Regions from separate parts of the Lactobacillus sp. ESL0259 genome, predicted to be linked through region 1. Evidence: riboswitches for the same ligand, from Rfam matches in the RefSeq annotation. Region 1 holds a riboswitch; each other region holds the start of a gene.

The links. Region 1 has a riboswitch for thiamine pyrophosphate ahead of F5ESL0259_RS00705 (ATP-binding cassette domain-containing protein). Riboswitches for the same ligand answer to the same signal wherever they lie in the genome.
Region 2: it holds a riboswitch for thiamine pyrophosphate, as region 1 does, so the genes downstream of both, F5ESL0259_RS02330 (ECF transporter S component) here and F5ESL0259_RS00705 (ATP-binding cassette domain-containing protein) in region 1, are expected to answer to the same signal.
Region 3: it holds a riboswitch for thiamine pyrophosphate, as region 1 does, so the genes downstream of both, thiM (hydroxyethylthiazole kinase) here and F5ESL0259_RS00705 (ATP-binding cassette domain-containing protein) in region 1, are expected to answer to the same signal.

Annotation. Positions count from the first base shown of each region.
Region 1 is NZ_REHP01000002.1:37,071-42,383, forward strand. It holds gene rlmH (23S rRNA (pseudouridine(1915)-N(3))-methyltransferase RlmH) at 1-480, shown strand; gene F5ESL0259_RS00695 (sucrose-6-phosphate hydrolase) at 514-1,929, shown strand; gene F5ESL0259_RS00700 (energy-coupling factor transporter transmembrane protein EcfT) at 1,972-2,625, opposite strand; gene F5ESL0259_RS00705 (ATP-binding cassette domain-containing protein) at 2,635-3,993, opposite strand; TPP riboswitch at 4,034-4,125, opposite strand; gene F5ESL0259_RS00710 (helix-turn-helix transcriptional regulator) at 4,286-5,224, shown strand; gene F5ESL0259_RS09055 (IS3 family transposase) at 5,274-5,313, opposite strand, start outside.
Region 2 is NZ_REHP01000005.1:14,135-19,447, reverse strand. It holds gene F5ESL0259_RS02345 (FAD-binding protein) at 1-862, opposite strand, end outside; gene F5ESL0259_RS02340 (LysR family transcriptional regulator) at 952-1,830, opposite strand; gene udk (uridine kinase) at 2,009-2,650, shown strand; gene F5ESL0259_RS02330 (ECF transporter S component) at 2,727-3,305, opposite strand; TPP riboswitch at 3,348-3,437, opposite strand; gene F5ESL0259_RS02325 (M42 family metallopeptidase) at 3,513-4,595, opposite strand; gene hpt (hypoxanthine phosphoribosyltransferase) at 4,833-5,313, shown strand, end outside.
Region 3 is NZ_REHP01000011.1:66,756-72,068, reverse strand. It holds gene thiE (thiamine phosphate synthase) at 1-189, opposite strand, end outside; gene thiD (bifunctional hydroxymethylpyrimidine kinase/phosphomethylpyrimidine kinase) at 200-1,003, opposite strand; gene thiM (hydroxyethylthiazole kinase) at 1,015-1,803, opposite strand; TPP riboswitch at 1,879-1,977, opposite strand; gene tenA (thiaminase II) at 2,177-2,836, shown strand; gene F5ESL0259_RS08260 (helix-turn-helix transcriptional regulator) at 3,189-3,611, shown strand; gene F5ESL0259_RS08255 (Fic family protein) at 3,604-4,299, shown strand; gene F5ESL0259_RS08250 (filamentation induced by cAMP protein fic) at 4,317-4,805, shown strand; gene F5ESL0259_RS08245 (type 1 glutamine amidotransferase) at 4,966-5,313, opposite strand, start outside.

The sequences.
Region 1 (5,313 bases):
ATGAATATTAAAATTGTTTGTGTGGGTAAGCTAAAAGAAAAGTATTTTAAGGATGCTATTGCTGAATATCAAAAAAGGCTGAGTAGGTTTGCCAAAGTTCAGGTAATAGAAGTGCCAGATGAAAAAGCTCCTGAAAAATTTAGTGCGGCAGAACAGGAAAATGTTAAAAAAATAGAAGGACAAAGGATCTTGAGCAAAATAAAAGATAAAGAATACGTTTTTGTGACCGCAATTAATGGCAAGCAGCGAACTAGTGAAGAATTTGCGCACGAGATAAAGGATCTTGCAACCTATGGACATTCTGATCTTACTTTTGTTATCGGTGGCAGTTTAGGTACTAGTTCAGAAGTGGATAAAAGAGCGGACGATTTAATGAGCTTTGGTGAAATGACTTTGCCCCACCAGTTAATGCGGGTCGTTTTGATTGAACAAATTTATCGCGGCTTTATGATTAATAGCGGCAGTCCTTATCATAAGTAGATTTAATTATGCGAAAGGCAATAAAAAATAAAAATGCAAACTCCGGCTAAAATTACTAACAAGCGGTATCGGCTAAATTATCACATAACAACACCTTCTGGATGGATGAATGATCCCAACGGCTTTTCATATTACCAAGGGTATTATCATATTTTTTACCAATACTATCCTTATTCATCTAAAAGGGGCCCTATGCACTGGGGCCATTATCGTAGTCAAGATTTAGTTCACTGGGAAGAATTGCCAATTGCACTGACCCCGGATAGTCCTGAGGATAAAGATGGCTGTTATTCTGGTAGCGCAATTGAAAAGGATGGTCGCTTGTATCTGATTTATACAGGTAATCATTACTACGATGTCAATGATCATAGTCGCTTTTATCAAACACAAAATGTTGCCTATAGTGATGATGGCATTCATTTTAAAAAGTATAGCAAAAATCCTGTGATTGCATTGCCACCGACGGATAACTCACAGCACTTTCGTGACCCTAAAGTATGGCAAGATGGAAATGAATATTATATTGTTGTGGGTGGTCAGGATAAGAAAGGATTAGGCCGTGCAATTACTTATAAGTCGACTGATTTATTGCATTGGGATTATTTAGGCCCGATAGCCGTTTCTCAAGGAGCCGATATTGAAGGCTACACCTGGGAATGCCCTGATCTTTTTTCATTGGGCAGAGAGGACGTTTTGTTATGTTCACCTCAAGGAATCGTGGCAAAGGGTAAAGAATATCTTAACTGCTATCAAGCGGGATATTTTATCGGTAAAATGGATTATTGCAACAATCAATTTAAACATGGTGCATTTCAAGAACTTGATCACGGACACGACTTTTACGCTGCCCAAACCATGTTAACTCCTGATGATAGGCGCATTGTTTTTGGCTGGCTCGATATGTGGCACGCAGACTTTCCCGAGCAGGCTGACGGCTGGTGTGGGGCATTAACTTTGCCGCGAGAATTAACTTTGAAAAATAATCAGCTGTATATGACGCCAGTCAATGAATTGAAAGAATTGCGGCAAGAAAAAGTAGTTGACGAAAAACAAACGAGTTCTTCAATGCAAGTTAATGTTTCTGATCCACAGCACTTGGAGTTGCTTTTAACTGCTAAAACTGAAAATTGGTCAGGTAATGAGATTAGCTTCATTTTTAAAAATGAACAGGAAAATCTGGTTACACTATCTTGGAATAAGGAAAATAGCGAAGTAATTTTGACCAGAGCGGATAAAGCGCCATCTGACGCGCAACGTTATGGCAAACTAAGACCAAACTTCAAACTAAAAATTCAAGTTTTTATTGATACAAGTTCAATTGAAATTTTCTTAAATGACGGAGAGCTGGTATTTTCAGAACGCTATTACACAACCAAAAAGCCGGCAATTTTTATCACTGCAGACGAGCCGGTTAATATTAGTGTTGCAGGTTATTCTTTAGCTGAATAAATTAAGGGATAGAAAAAAAGTGGACTATGCACGTCCACTTTTTTATTTTAACGTCAATAATGCTAGATTTACTAAAACCAAAATTGCAATTGACTGTAGCCAGTCACTTTTTTTAACAGGAACAGCTGCAATGACAGAACGTTTGGCATTTTCGCGGTAACCATGGGATGCCATACCCTGGGCTAAATTTTCTGCAGAATTCAAGGCAACTAAGATAGCTTTAAAATAAAGAACCGGTGACCAAAAGCTCAAATATACTCCCCGCATCATGCCAGCAGTGCGAATTTGCTTAACAGCCTCTTTCATTCGGGGAACGATATTAAGAGCAGCTAAAACTCCATAAGCAAACTTGCTGGGCAAATGAAAATTTTGTTCAAAAGAGCGGGCAAATTCTGTAGCAGTAGTGTCTATTGAAACGCAGTAGATAGTCAAAGTATAAACATAAATTCGACTAGATAAGCTTAGTGCGTTCTGTAAGCTGGGCTGTGGCGAGAACCAGTATAAGGTCGCAAAAACTGTAAAAGCAGCAATTAAAGGCATAAATAGAGTTAAAAGCAAATTGCTTAATTTAATGTGTTTGCAAATTAAATAGACCAATGCCAAGAATATGATTAAGAGGTTTGTTAGTAAACTTGATTTCAGTGATATTTCTACAGAAATAATCAGAGCCAAGATAAATTTAAAACTAGGATTCATGATAGTACCTCACTTGTTCGTGTAAGCTAGATGCTGGTTTTTAAAAATGAGGTGATAGTCACACCAATCAGCTAAATTCCTTAACTCATGGCTGATAATTAAAAGCGTTTGCTTCCGTGCTTTCTGACTTTCTCTTAATAAAGACATCACTTTGACGGCAGAGTCTGCATCCAGGCCGCTAAGTGGTTCGTCAATTAACAATACATCCTGATCTGAAATCAACATTAACAAGATTTGCAGTTTCTTTTGTTGCCCACCGGATAATGAATATACGACATGATCAAGCAGTGAATCAAGTTCAAGAGAGGATAACGCAGCAGCTATTTTATCATCAGTAAAATAAGAATTAGTCCGCTTTTTTTTGCTGAGGTTAATTTCATCTGCAACAGAGACATTGATAAACTGGTCACTCGCAGTTTGAAATATTTGGCCTACATGAAGCAAATACTTACGAGTAGATAATTTATTAATTTCACGGTTGTGGTAGGTGATGCTGCCTGAATAAGGGATCATTTTAGTCAGAGCATTAAAAAGCGAAGTTTTGCCCACACCGTTAGCTCCTGTAATCAGAGTGGTTTTACCAGAGACAATCTTTAACTGTTGCTGCTTTAAGAGTAAACGATTTTGCCTAATCTGAACGTCTTGCAGGGTAAAGCATGACTTCTCATTTTGCTTTGGTAAGGAAAAATTATAGGAATTAGAATCCGTACTTTTTCGCAATAATTTTTCCTGTTCTGCTTGAGAAAGCTGCACCAGGCGTTTACCCTGAAATTGAAAAAGATTGTCGCAGATTCCTTCATAACCAGCTAGCACATGGTCACTTAAGATGATTGTTTTTCCTTGATCGCGCAGATGTGCTAGTTTAGCGATTAAGAACTTGCGGGCAGCGGGATCACAGCTGGCGAAAGGCTCATCAAGTAAAAACAGGTCAACATTCATTGCAATGAGGACAGCTAATGCCACTCTTTGTTGTTCACCACCAGATAATGTGTTAATTTTTTGATCAAGTAAATAATCAATTTGGGTAAACTGAACGGCTTCATTTAACTGTTTTAGATACTGGGCCTTATTAAGGCAGAGGTTTTCCAGTGCAAAAATAATTTCTTCTCGAGGAGTTGCCATAGTAAATTGCTCACTGGCATTTTGAAACATCATAGCAGCCTTTAACCCGCCCAGAGTAACAGTGCCGCTTAGTTGTCCCGCAAATTCAGGATATAACTTTGCTATTATTTTCAATAAGGTAGATTTACCACAGCCAGTTGGTCCAACTAACAATGAAAACTGCTTTGTAGGAATATTTAAGTTAATGTCTGTTAAAATTTGGTTTTGTTTATCATATGAAAATGTTAGGTTATTTAATTTAATCAATTTAGTTACCAAAAAAATCGTCAGGATAATAGCCTGACGATGTAAAATCTTTCGTTTTCCCTTCGCTGGCATTATCCATAGCAGGTTCTGCGGGTTTAATCTCAGCCTTTACAGGCACCCCAATGTTAAATTTTATTATACAGAAAAGAAAATTAGTTGTCTAGATGCACAAGGACTTTCCGTTACCCATGTAGCAATGATAAAGGTAAAATAACAAAATTATATTAGTAAGATGAAAATTTGCTATATAATAAAACTATATAACCCCAAAATTGTATAAGAGGTGAAAGAAATGGCAGCAGTTAAATTGGAACAATATTTAGCCAGTATCATAGATGCGGCTAGGTCTGATACTAATGAAGTGAAAATAAAACCAGGTAACAGCAACTTTGATTTGTTTATAGCCTTTTTAGAAAATCGTAATACGGGAATTCATCGCTACCAAACAACAGGTCTGACTATTCTGTATGAGGCAAAAGGTTCAACTAAAGTGAGAATCAATAGTCAGGATTTTATGCTCAATGATGGTAATATCATCTTTTTACAGAAAAAGAGCAATTATGAAATATTAAAACCTGGTAGTAAAGATATTTTAGTTAAGCTTGAATTTGATCCTAATATAGATGTCCGGAACTTTTTTGACAACCTAACCGTAATGAACAATTATGAGAAAAAATTGCTTAAAAAAATCAATACCACTTTTGAGCAAAAAAGATTATTAGGGCTAAACGGAACCTTAATGTCAGAGTCTGCCCATCTACTTAAAAAGATAATTAATGAATATCTTAATTATGACTTGTTTACCCGTAACGCTATCATGGCAGAACTTACTTTGCTTTTCGTTTCTGCTGTCAGAAATCAAAATTTAACTTCCACTCCAGCAACAAGTCATCAATTTGCACAGACGGATCTGGAAAAATATATTGATGCCCATTTTACTAACATTACGCTTAATGATGCAGCCAAGCATTTTGGCTTTAATCCTAATTATTTTTCAAGTTTGGTCAAACAAAAAACTGGTAAAAGTTTTGTGGAACATGTCGATGAAAGGCGCATGCTGGAAGCGCGAAGTTTACTTGCTCGTCCAGATATTTCCGTCAAAGAGATAATTACCCGTGTTGGTTATAGCGGCAAATCCTTCTTTTATAAGAAGTTCAGTGAATATTATCATGAAACACCAGTACAAATGCGTGCAGAGCTATTCAGACAGGCGAATATTAATTTGAAATAAAAAACAACCTTGAGTAAATGAAGCTAACCCCTAAAACTGGACGTTAGTTTTATATCATTTTACTTAAGGCTTGATTCCGATATTGAATC
Region 2 (5,313 bases), on a different contig from region 1:
AATCATAAACAACGTCCTCGTTTACAAAACGATTAGCGGTCTGATCCAACCACAGTAGCGGTAAATTGGTTAGAGTTTCAACAGCACTATCTCTTTTCATAGGATTAATACTCATGCTCGGTGCACCGCCATGGGCAAAAAGAACTGGATGGTGACGACAATCTGCTCCTAATTTATGCGTTAATCTAATTCCCGTACCCGTAGATTTGCGCTCTCCCAGGTTCAAAAGTGCTTTAGTATCTGAGAAATTGGCTGTCATCATTTCCTGACTGCCGCAATAGCCGCCATCAGCAAATATTACTTTTTTAGTAGCAATTCTAATCTCTGCACCAGCTTTATTTTTGGCAATAACGGCTTTTAAGCCATTATCATATTCCAGATCGACGGCTGCAGTTTCCAACATTACCTTATTGCCAGCTGCGGTAAATTTATCTGGTAATTTATCCCAGTTAGTCATTTTCTCTTTAAAATTATTAAATTTATGGTAGACCAGTGGATCATTTAAGTGTGCTTTTTGTTCGCTTTGTTCCACAGTTACCGGTAAACCCATTTCTGCTAAACGATCGATATTGGCACCTGACTTTTTTAAAAATCGCGCCAATAATTCACCATTAACAAAGAAGTGGTTGTAATCTGTTAATCCGTTAAAAGCTTCACGATAGCCATAATTTACGTGCCGTTCTTTTTGTTCAGTGGAATTAATAGCAAAAACTCCATGAGCACCAAATTTGCCGGCACCTCCAACTTTGTTACCTTTTTCTAAAAGTACAAATGGCACATGCTTTTGATAAAGTTCAAAACAAGCTGAAATTCCAGCCGATCCTGAGCCAACAACTACGACATCAGTTGAAAAAGAATTCAATGTAACTTCACCCTTTCTGATATTTTGTGATTCTTATTACAATTGAATTCTATGTCAATTTAGATCAAAGCGCTAATACATAAAAGTTATCAGCGATAAGTTAAAGTTGTCACATGCTTAAGCATTTTACCGAATTTAGTTGAAACCATTCGATTCATTGCTATTACCACATTAAAAGTTTTTTGCAATTGAACTGGCGATAAACGCTCAATATTATTGCAGTTTTGCGGTAAATTAAATGATTCCGGTACGATTGTGATACCACCATTGAAGTTTACATTTAAACATCCAGCGGCAAAGCTATTTACCTCTGCCACTTCTTTAAATTTCCAGCCATTTTGACAATAGATTTTAAGCATAGCAAGCTGAATATCAGTAATACCAGTTGACTTCCAGTTTTGCATATAAAGCATACTGTTCTCAGCGAGCTGCTGCTCATTCCCGTGATATTGTCTTAGGTCATCTTTATTTAGCAGTAAGTCAAAACTAGTTTTTCTAAGGGGTAGACAGTCTATTTTATTATTACCGGCAAAGGCTAAGTCAAAGCCAACTAGTATGTCATAATTACCATTAATCAATCTTTTGATGCAAGAATCAAAATTTTCTTCGTCAAAATTGGGCTGACAAATATCTGGTATTTTTGAAGCAAATAATGCAGCGTCATTTTCAAAGCCTTGCAAAAAATGGACACGTAACAGCTTCTCCGGGTTAGGATCCGGGTGGTGCCAAATTTCACTGTACAAATTAATAATTTCTACGCTGCGTTTATAAAAAACTTCTCCTACTGGCGTTAACGAGAATTTACCAGCAGAACGGTTAAGCAATTTTTGACCCAGCTCATCTTCTAATTTCTTAATAGCTGAACTGACAGCTGTTTCTGAAACATAGTTTCTCCTTGCTGCTGAAATAAAGCCATGCGTTTGAACGACATCAACGAAATATTTTACCGGCATTAAGTTATAATTCATTTTGCACCTATGCTGTTTAATACAAATTACTTTTTTCACATTTATCATATAAAAAATAAAGTCAATTTTAAACCGTATTCTATAGAAAAGAAGCATTAATTACCAAATATACCTTAACTGTTGGTAATTATGGCAAAAGTAAAGTAAAATGTTTAAGGATTAAAAAAGGAGTGGCATAATGTCTAGACTTGAAAAGCCTGTAGTGATTGGTATTACCGGTGGTTCAGGCAGCGGGAAAACTACCATTGCGCAAAAAATTGTTGCCCAAATGCAAGAGAATGAACACGTTTTGATTATGACTCAGGATTCATATTACAAAGATAATACCGGGATTCCTATGAGTGAAAGAAAGAACATCAACTATGATCACCCAGATGCTTTTGATGTTCCTTTGCTTAAAAAGCAGTTGCAAGACTTATTAAATTATCGGTCAGTCGAGATGCCGGTTTACGATTTTAAAGAACATACCCGAAGTCAAAAGACCATTCATACTGAGCCTGCCGATATCATTATTCTTGAAGGAATTTTAGTTTTAGCAAACCAAAAAATTCGTGATTTAATGGATATCAAAGTTTACGTTGACACAGATGACGATATTCGTTTTATTAGGCGTTTAGAACGTGATCTAAATGAGAGAGGCCGGTCCATTGACTCCGTAATTGATCAATATTTAAGCACAGTTAAGCCGATGTATCATCAATTTATTGAGCCTACCAAGCGCTATGCAGATATTATTGTTCCAGAAGGCGGTAAAAATGATGTGGCCATTGATATGCTTACAACTAAGGTACACTCAATTTTAAGTAAAAAAGAAAAATAAAAAATATGACCCCCGGAATTAAGACAATTTCGGGGGTCATATCATTACTTCAAGAGCAATACTCCTTTTTAAATATTTAAGCTATTTTTGGCTTTAATGCTTTATCAAATAAATTAGTAATCAACTTAACTAAAACGCCATCAAAAACCAGAGCAGAAATGATATTGGTAATAAGCATTACGACTTGTACTTGCATACTGAATTTGCTCCAGCCATATAAAATATATGAGGGAATAAAACAGCCAAATGAAGCAAAAAACGCACCAGTTAAGACGCTTTTCCAAGTGAAATTTTGATAACGTTCTTTTTTAGGGAAAAAGCCGATTTCATTAGTAGCGCCTTGAATAATTCCGGAAAGAATCGTAGTAGCACCCCACTGACCACCTATGGCCATTTCAACCACAGAAGCTAATAATTCACCAATCGTACCGGATCCTGCAGTAGGAACAAAATACATCGCTAAAGGTCCAGCCATAAGCCATAAACCTGTAAAAACAGTATCAGTCACCGGTGCAAAACCTGTCGGCACCAGCAGCATTTTGATTAAATTAAAAGCCCAGTTAAAGCCATATGTATAAATGACTCCCATAATAATTCCAATTAATGCAATTAAAATAATCGACTTTACATTCCATTTTGAAGTTCTAGTAAACATAAAAAATACTCCTAACTTTACATGTCAGTAGGAGTATCATTATTACCTAATTTTACACTTCCCTAACGCAGGTATTGTCCCGATCAGGTTCAGAGGGTATTTCTCAGCTTTTTGGCACCCCTAGTGACTGCTATTCAATTTTTACTATTATAGCATACTTTAATTAAATTTGTTGCCTATTTTTGACGATTACTGTAGTTAATGCCATTAAAATTGACTAAAACTTGCCAACTTTTCTTTAGTTAAATCACGAATAATAGCAAGCGTCAAAGCAACAGAGGCTTTAAAATCTGAATAAGCACTAAAACAATAAGGAGAGTGTTCATAACGAACTGGAATACCAATCACAATGGTTGGTGCGCCATTTTCATAATAAATTGCTGCTCCATCTTGGCCACCGCCAGTGCGAACAGAACGAGTATACGGAATGTTATTCTTATCAGCTAAATCGCAGGCATACTGTTGAAATTTAGGATTAGGCAAAAACGAAGTATCCATGTCACGCAACATCGGTCCCCTTTTCAGTCCGGTTTGCGACAACCATTCTGGAGTAAAAGTATCATCTGCTGGACAAGACTCAAGCACGATTGCTACATCAGGCTTTACGGCTCTTGCTGTAACATACGCTCCGCGCAGACCGACTTCTTCCTGGCTGGAAAGTGCTGCAACAACGTTAAATGCAGTTTGTTCATCTTTTAAATTGTCTAAAACGTCAGCCATGGCAGCAGCGCCAAAGCGGTCATCAAAATCTTTGCCGAAAAACAAACCAGATTTTTCATTGTATTCACATTTAACATCCACAAAAATAGGACAACCCGTATCGATTTGATAATCATTAATTGTTTCGGCACGTGAACTGGAACCAACATCAATTGACATATCGGCTACGTCCGGTACATTATTTTTTTCGGCTGCAGTCATAAAATGAGGTGGTTTAGTAGCCACAACACCGGGAACATATTCACCTGCACGATTTTTAATTTTTACGCGCAGAGCAGGAATATTATATTTAACCCACCCGCCAAGAGGCACGAATTTAATCATGCCATTAGGACGGACAGCTTGGGTAATAAAGCCAACAGCATCTGAATGTGCATCCAGTTGAATCACTGGCCGACCTGGTTGGTTATCTTTTTTGCTGGCATACACATTGAGCATACCATCAACCTTTACGTCAGCAAAATCTTGAACAGTATCGGTAAATAGTTTAACAAATTCTCCTTCAAAGCCAGAAGTAGAATTGGCATCAGAAAATGCCTTGAGCATTTTAATTTCTTGTTGTTTTTGCATTTTTTTACCTTTCACTAAAAATACTTATGCATTAATTTTACCAAAAACTGAGGTTACACGTTAAAAATTTAAGCAAATCGAGAATTATCTTACTGCTTTTAGCAATATAGCTACTTTTTGTACGTAATTGACTGCTAAAAAAGTTAAAATAGTTGAAAATGGTCTGTTTTTTTAGCAAAAAAATGATATAATCGAAATATTAGGAATTTAAATTGTTTTACAATGAAGGGTAGATAAATGCCAAAAAACGACAATATTAATAGTATTATTGATCATAAATTGTTTAGTGAAGAGGACATTCACCAAATGTGTGTTAAGTTAGGAAAGCAGCTTACCAATGATTATGCTGGTAAAAAGCCATTAATTGTGGGTGCTCTTAAGGGTGCTGTTTTCTTTTTAACTGATTTGGTTAGAGAAATGGACGTCAAAGCTGAAATTGATTTTCTCGATGTCTCAAGCTACGGTAATGAAATGGAGTCTTCCGGGAAAGTTAAGCTAGTTTCTGATTTAGCATCTGATGTGAAAGATCGTGATGTTTTAATAGTGGAAGATATTGTTGACACTGGTCTGACTTTAGATTTTATGAAAAAGTTGCTTGAAAAACGGGGAGCAAAAAGCGTTAAATGTTGCGTTTTACTTAACAAGGAAGCAAATCGTAACGTCGATGTTGATGTCGAATATTATGGTTCAAAGGTTGGTAACGAGTTTGTAGTAGGCT
Region 3 (5,313 bases), on a different contig from region 1:
TTGCGCCATAGGTAGTCTCTCAGTTTTACTTAAAGTTGAATTAGGACCCTTGTCCCGAAACTGAAAAGCCGTGATGCCGGCAGCAAGGGCTTCTGCGACTATACCAGGTAGTGTTTTACCTTTGGGCACATCTTGACTGCCGCAAATAAAATAAGCATGTAAAAATTCAGTGTTAAATTCTTTCATTATTTCTCCTAAATTACTGGGCCCAATGATTTAAAGGACCATGGCCATGACCAACTTGAATAGTTTCCTTAATAGTCTTGGTAACGTACTTTTTAGCGATTGTAATTGCGGCAGGTAAACTTTGTCCTAAAGCCAGTTGCGCCGTAATTGCTGCAGCTAAAGTATCACCGGTGCCGTGAGTGCGTTTAGTATGTACTCTGGAACTGCTGACCCAAAGATCAGTACCATCGGCAAATAAAGCATAATCTTTTACTTCTGCGCTATTAGTGTGCCCACCTTTAATTAGCACATTTTTAACACCCATGTTTTGTAGTTTATGGGCTAATTCAGGAAATTGACTTTGATTTTGTACCTTGATGCCAGTTAAAGCTTCTGCTTCTGGTAAGTTAGGTGTGATTAGATCGGCTAAAGGCAGCAATTCATTTTTAACGGTGGCGACAGCATCTTGACTTAAAAGTGGTGCGCCACCCTTAGCAATCATCACTGGATCGATGGTAATGGGGCCAAAGTCATACTTTTGCAAATTAAGTGCAACTTGGTGAACGTGAGCCGCATCACCTAACATTCCCGTTTTACAAGCACGAATATGAAAATCTTCTGCTAAAGATGCAAATTGGGCATCGATCATTTCTAGTGGTAGTAAAAAAGATTTTTGGACGCCCAAAGTGTTTTGTGCTGTCACTGCCACGACTACTGCTGTTCCAAATACCTTTTGCATTTGAAAAGTTTTTAGGTCAGCCATGATCCCGGCACCACCACCTGAATCTGTCCCAGCAATAGTTAAAACCTGGGGAAAAGAATTAATTTTTTCTGTCATCATGAAGTTCCTTAATCAAAATCAGCAATTTGCTTAATATCAGGGACTGTTACTTTGTACAAATAATCCATGAGGTACATACCAAAAGTACCTGGTCCAACTCCGGGATGATCTTGGACAACCATTTGACCCGCACAACTGAAAACTAAAGCACCTATCTGAGCCGCTTCAAACGGATCATCAGTGACTGCGGTAAAAGCTGTGACAATACTGGACAACATATCACCTGAGCCCACATGAGTTTTAAAAAGTGGTGAGCCGTTGTGAACATGAGCCAGTCTTTTACCGTCACTAATTGTATCTGTAGGACCGCTGGCAATGACCGTACAATGATATTTCTGAGCAGTTTTCATAGCAATATCATCAATATTACCAGAGCCGGAACCTGCATCGATGCCCTTTGAATTCCAGTTGAAGTCACCTAAGGCAGCGATCTCACCAATGTTGCCGCGAATAATACTGGTATGAAAATCCCATAAAAGCTTATCTGCGATTTTGTAGCGATATTCAACTGCACCAACCGCAACAGGATCAAATACTATCGGCTTGTTATATTGCCGTGCTAGGTCTTCTACCTTTTTAATATGATTGATTTGCTCTTTAGTTAAACAGCCAATATTAACTGCCACCGCGGAAGCCATTCGTACTATTTCTTCAGCTTCAGCGACTTCATTGCTCATAATTGGTGAAGCACCAATAGCATTAACTGCGTTCGCCACGTCTTGAACTGTCACAAAATTTGCGATGTTGAAAATAACGGGATTTTGCGCTCGTAATTTATCTAATAAGTCTAACTGCATTTTATTACTCCTAATTTAATATCCTTAAAATTTTTTACTAATAAAAAAGCCCTGGCACGTGGAAATGCCAAAGCTTAAGCGTTTTTGACACGTTCCTACGCAAGTATTAGCTTACAGGTTCAAAGGGTCTGAAATACTTTCATCTCAGCCAAAAAGGCACCCCTCGTGTTATCGCTTACAATTATAGCGTATTTTATTGCTTATGACAACGCTAGGTTAATAAAGATACTATCTGTTTATGTCATAAGTACTAGAATTTTAGTTATTATTAAAAATGTGCTAAAAAGCAAAAAAAGCATAGTGATTATAGTTAATTTTGAATAAAGTGTAGTTAGTAATAATTAACAGTTATTTAATTTGGAGGAAAGTAAATATGAAATTCACGGATGAGCTGCATGAAGTAGGGACGGCATTGTGGCATAAAAGTATGGTGCATCCCTTTATTAAGGAACTACAAAGTGGCGAACTCCCAATTGCAACTTTTAAATTTTATCTGTTGCAGGATCGCTATTATTTAAGAGAATTTAGCAAGTTGCATGAATTAATTGCGGCAAAAACGGATAATCAGGAAGTAAAGGAATTTTTACTGGCAGGGGCACAAGACTTAAAAGATGTCGAAATATCAGTGCGAGGCCATTTTTTTGAAGAATTAAACATAACTGCGTCTGAAATTGCTGAAACTCCGGTGGCGCCAACAGCTTATAACTACGTTAACCATATGCATATGACATTAAATCGATCTGGTGTTAAACCAGCGGTTGCAGCACTTTTACCATGTTACTGGCTCTATCAGGAAATTGGCCAAAAAATGGCAGAAAAGGGCTCACCGGTTTCTTATTATCAGGAATGGATTGATACTTATGATGGCGAATGGTATGGCGCCAACGTAGCAAAAATGCTGCATTTAACCAACTCTTTGGCTGAAAGTGCGACTAATGAAGAACTTGAGCAAATGCAAACTGCATTTGTACGCAGCAGCTATTATGAATTGCAGTTTTGGCAGATGGCTTATGAAAAACAAGATTGGAAGTAACTTTTGCAAAAAGTACTTTTATTTTGTAATAATGCAAATCGGAAATTGCAATTTTAAGTTGAATACCCTACTTGATTTGATAAATGCAATTTACAGCCTGCCAAAACTATTGGTAAAGATTGGAACGATGTGCTAGTTAATATTAAAAAACAAGAAAATTCTACTAAGCGGAGATACAATTAAATAAAGACAAAACAGATAGTGTTGTGATTTCCAATAAGCAGGTAATACAATCCACAGGTATAGAACTTGAATAGCACTACTTTAAAATCTAATATCGCTTTTTACCATATATCACTATAAAAGTGATTAAATATGGTATAATATAAGTAAGGATATTGGAGGTTTTAAAATGAGTGCAACAATCGTTAAACTACTCAAAAGCAAAAATATAAGCGTCGCTAAAGTCGCTGAGGCCAGCAACGTCCCACTTAGTACTTTAAGAAACTCAATTGTTAAACCAATTGAGACCTGGTCAATTAGGGTCCTTAATGCCTTTGCAATCGCACTTAAAGAGAAGCCAGGAGATTTACTCAATATGCTAGAAACACAACCATATATTTTAGATATAAACGATGAAACGCAGACTATCCAAGGCGTTTTCATTGCTAATAAAGAAATTTACCAACAAATTAGAACTGTCGTGGAAGTCAACCACCTGGAAGGGTGGAATCCCACAGAATCAGATATCCAGGAATTATTTGATGAAGCTATCCAGCCTGATCCAGTAGTGGCTGAGCGCTTTGAAGAAATTTGGGGCAAGGATAATGAGTGATTGGATTAGTGAAACCTTGTATTCAAATGGCGTCCTAAAAAATAAGCTCCATATCCATGACTCAAAGGAGTTAGAGAAAAAGGAATATGAGCTATCCGCTCGGAATGCTTTGTTCTTGTTGCAAAAAAAGCCCCAAATAAACGATATCGGAGACCTTAAGAAGGTACATCAATTCTTATTTGGTGAACTATACGATTGGGCCGGTAAATATCGCCCCGGCAATTTCAATAAAAACGGGTATGAATTTTTTGATCATACCAGATTCGATTTTGCCGAAAAAGATATTAATAACATGCTGCACAAGCACCCCGCGGGCAAGCCTTTGGCTAACAAAGACTATGCTGAGCTGCTAGACGCAATTAATTTCATGCACCCGTTTAGAGAGGGCAACGGCCGTAGCTGCAAAGTTTTTCTTTCTGCATACGCGGCTAATCATGGCCAAGTAATTGACTATCCGCGAAGAAACAAAGAGATGATTGAAGCGCAAAATGAAGCTAACATTGACAAAATTGCTAAACTGATTAAAGTTGAGAACACCCCCAGCAGCAATCGGGCGTTCCAAGTACTAGCCTCGCAGCAAAGTGCTGGAAAGACACTTAGCCAAGCTGAACTTGCCCAAAAATACGCTGAACAACAGAACAAAGAGCAGCAGGAGTTTGATCAAGATGAAGGCCTTGAATTAGAGTAGAAAGCAGGATAAATCAATTGAAGTATGAAGACAAATTCAGGCTAACGCCTGAAAAAAATAGACGCTTTGCCAAAACCAATCTAACCAAATTAGTCTTCACTAACTCACGCTTTGAAGGCCTGACTACCACCATGCCGCAGACCCAGACAATCATTGATGGCCTGGGTGTTGACGGCGTTCCAATCGATGATATTAATATTATTGTTCAATTGAAGCGAGGCTGGCAGTTTGCTATCAATGAAAAAAAGCCCCTGGACTTAAACTTCGAAAAGAGGCTTAATGCGATTGTTGCCCGCGATACGGCGGCCTTTCCAGGATATTTGCGTAATGGTTCAGGCAGTGTAGCAACTTACCGAGGCGAGTTTGAACCACCTATGATTGAAGAGGGCCAGGAACAGGAATATTTAAAGCAGCTGTTAATCAGTGATCGTACTGCCACCGATAAGGCACTGACCCTGATGTATCACAATATGCGCCAGCAAATGTTCTACGATGGTAACAAGTGAACTGCTCCAACCTGATAGTTCTGCCAAAGATTAAAAATTTCAATTTTGTCTTGCTTAGATAATTTAGACATAAAAATGACCCCCAAATTTGTCCTAAATTTGGGGGTCATATCATTACTACGCCTAGTAGCTTTTTTGTTATTAAAATTATTCCGATAGTCTATGATTTGATACGCTCATCATGCCATTCTAAAATCATCTTGACTATGGCGTTAGCGACATTCAAGTTTTTTAATATGGGACCGTGGGAATACGTACCGATAAAATTGCGATAGCGCAAGCCTTCGACGTGATCTTGGGGATTGTTGCCATAACCTTCAATCATTTCTCCTAAGGGATGCAACTTATCCTGATCGTCAAAATAGGTTTGACCCGAATGGTTTTCAAAGGCTTTGACTTCGCCCCATTCGCTCATGTAGCGGGTGTCGCCAATCATGCGCTTATCTGCCTTAAAAACGGTGTGGAAAGGTAGAATATCTAGCCCTTTGATTGTCACTCCGGCATTAGT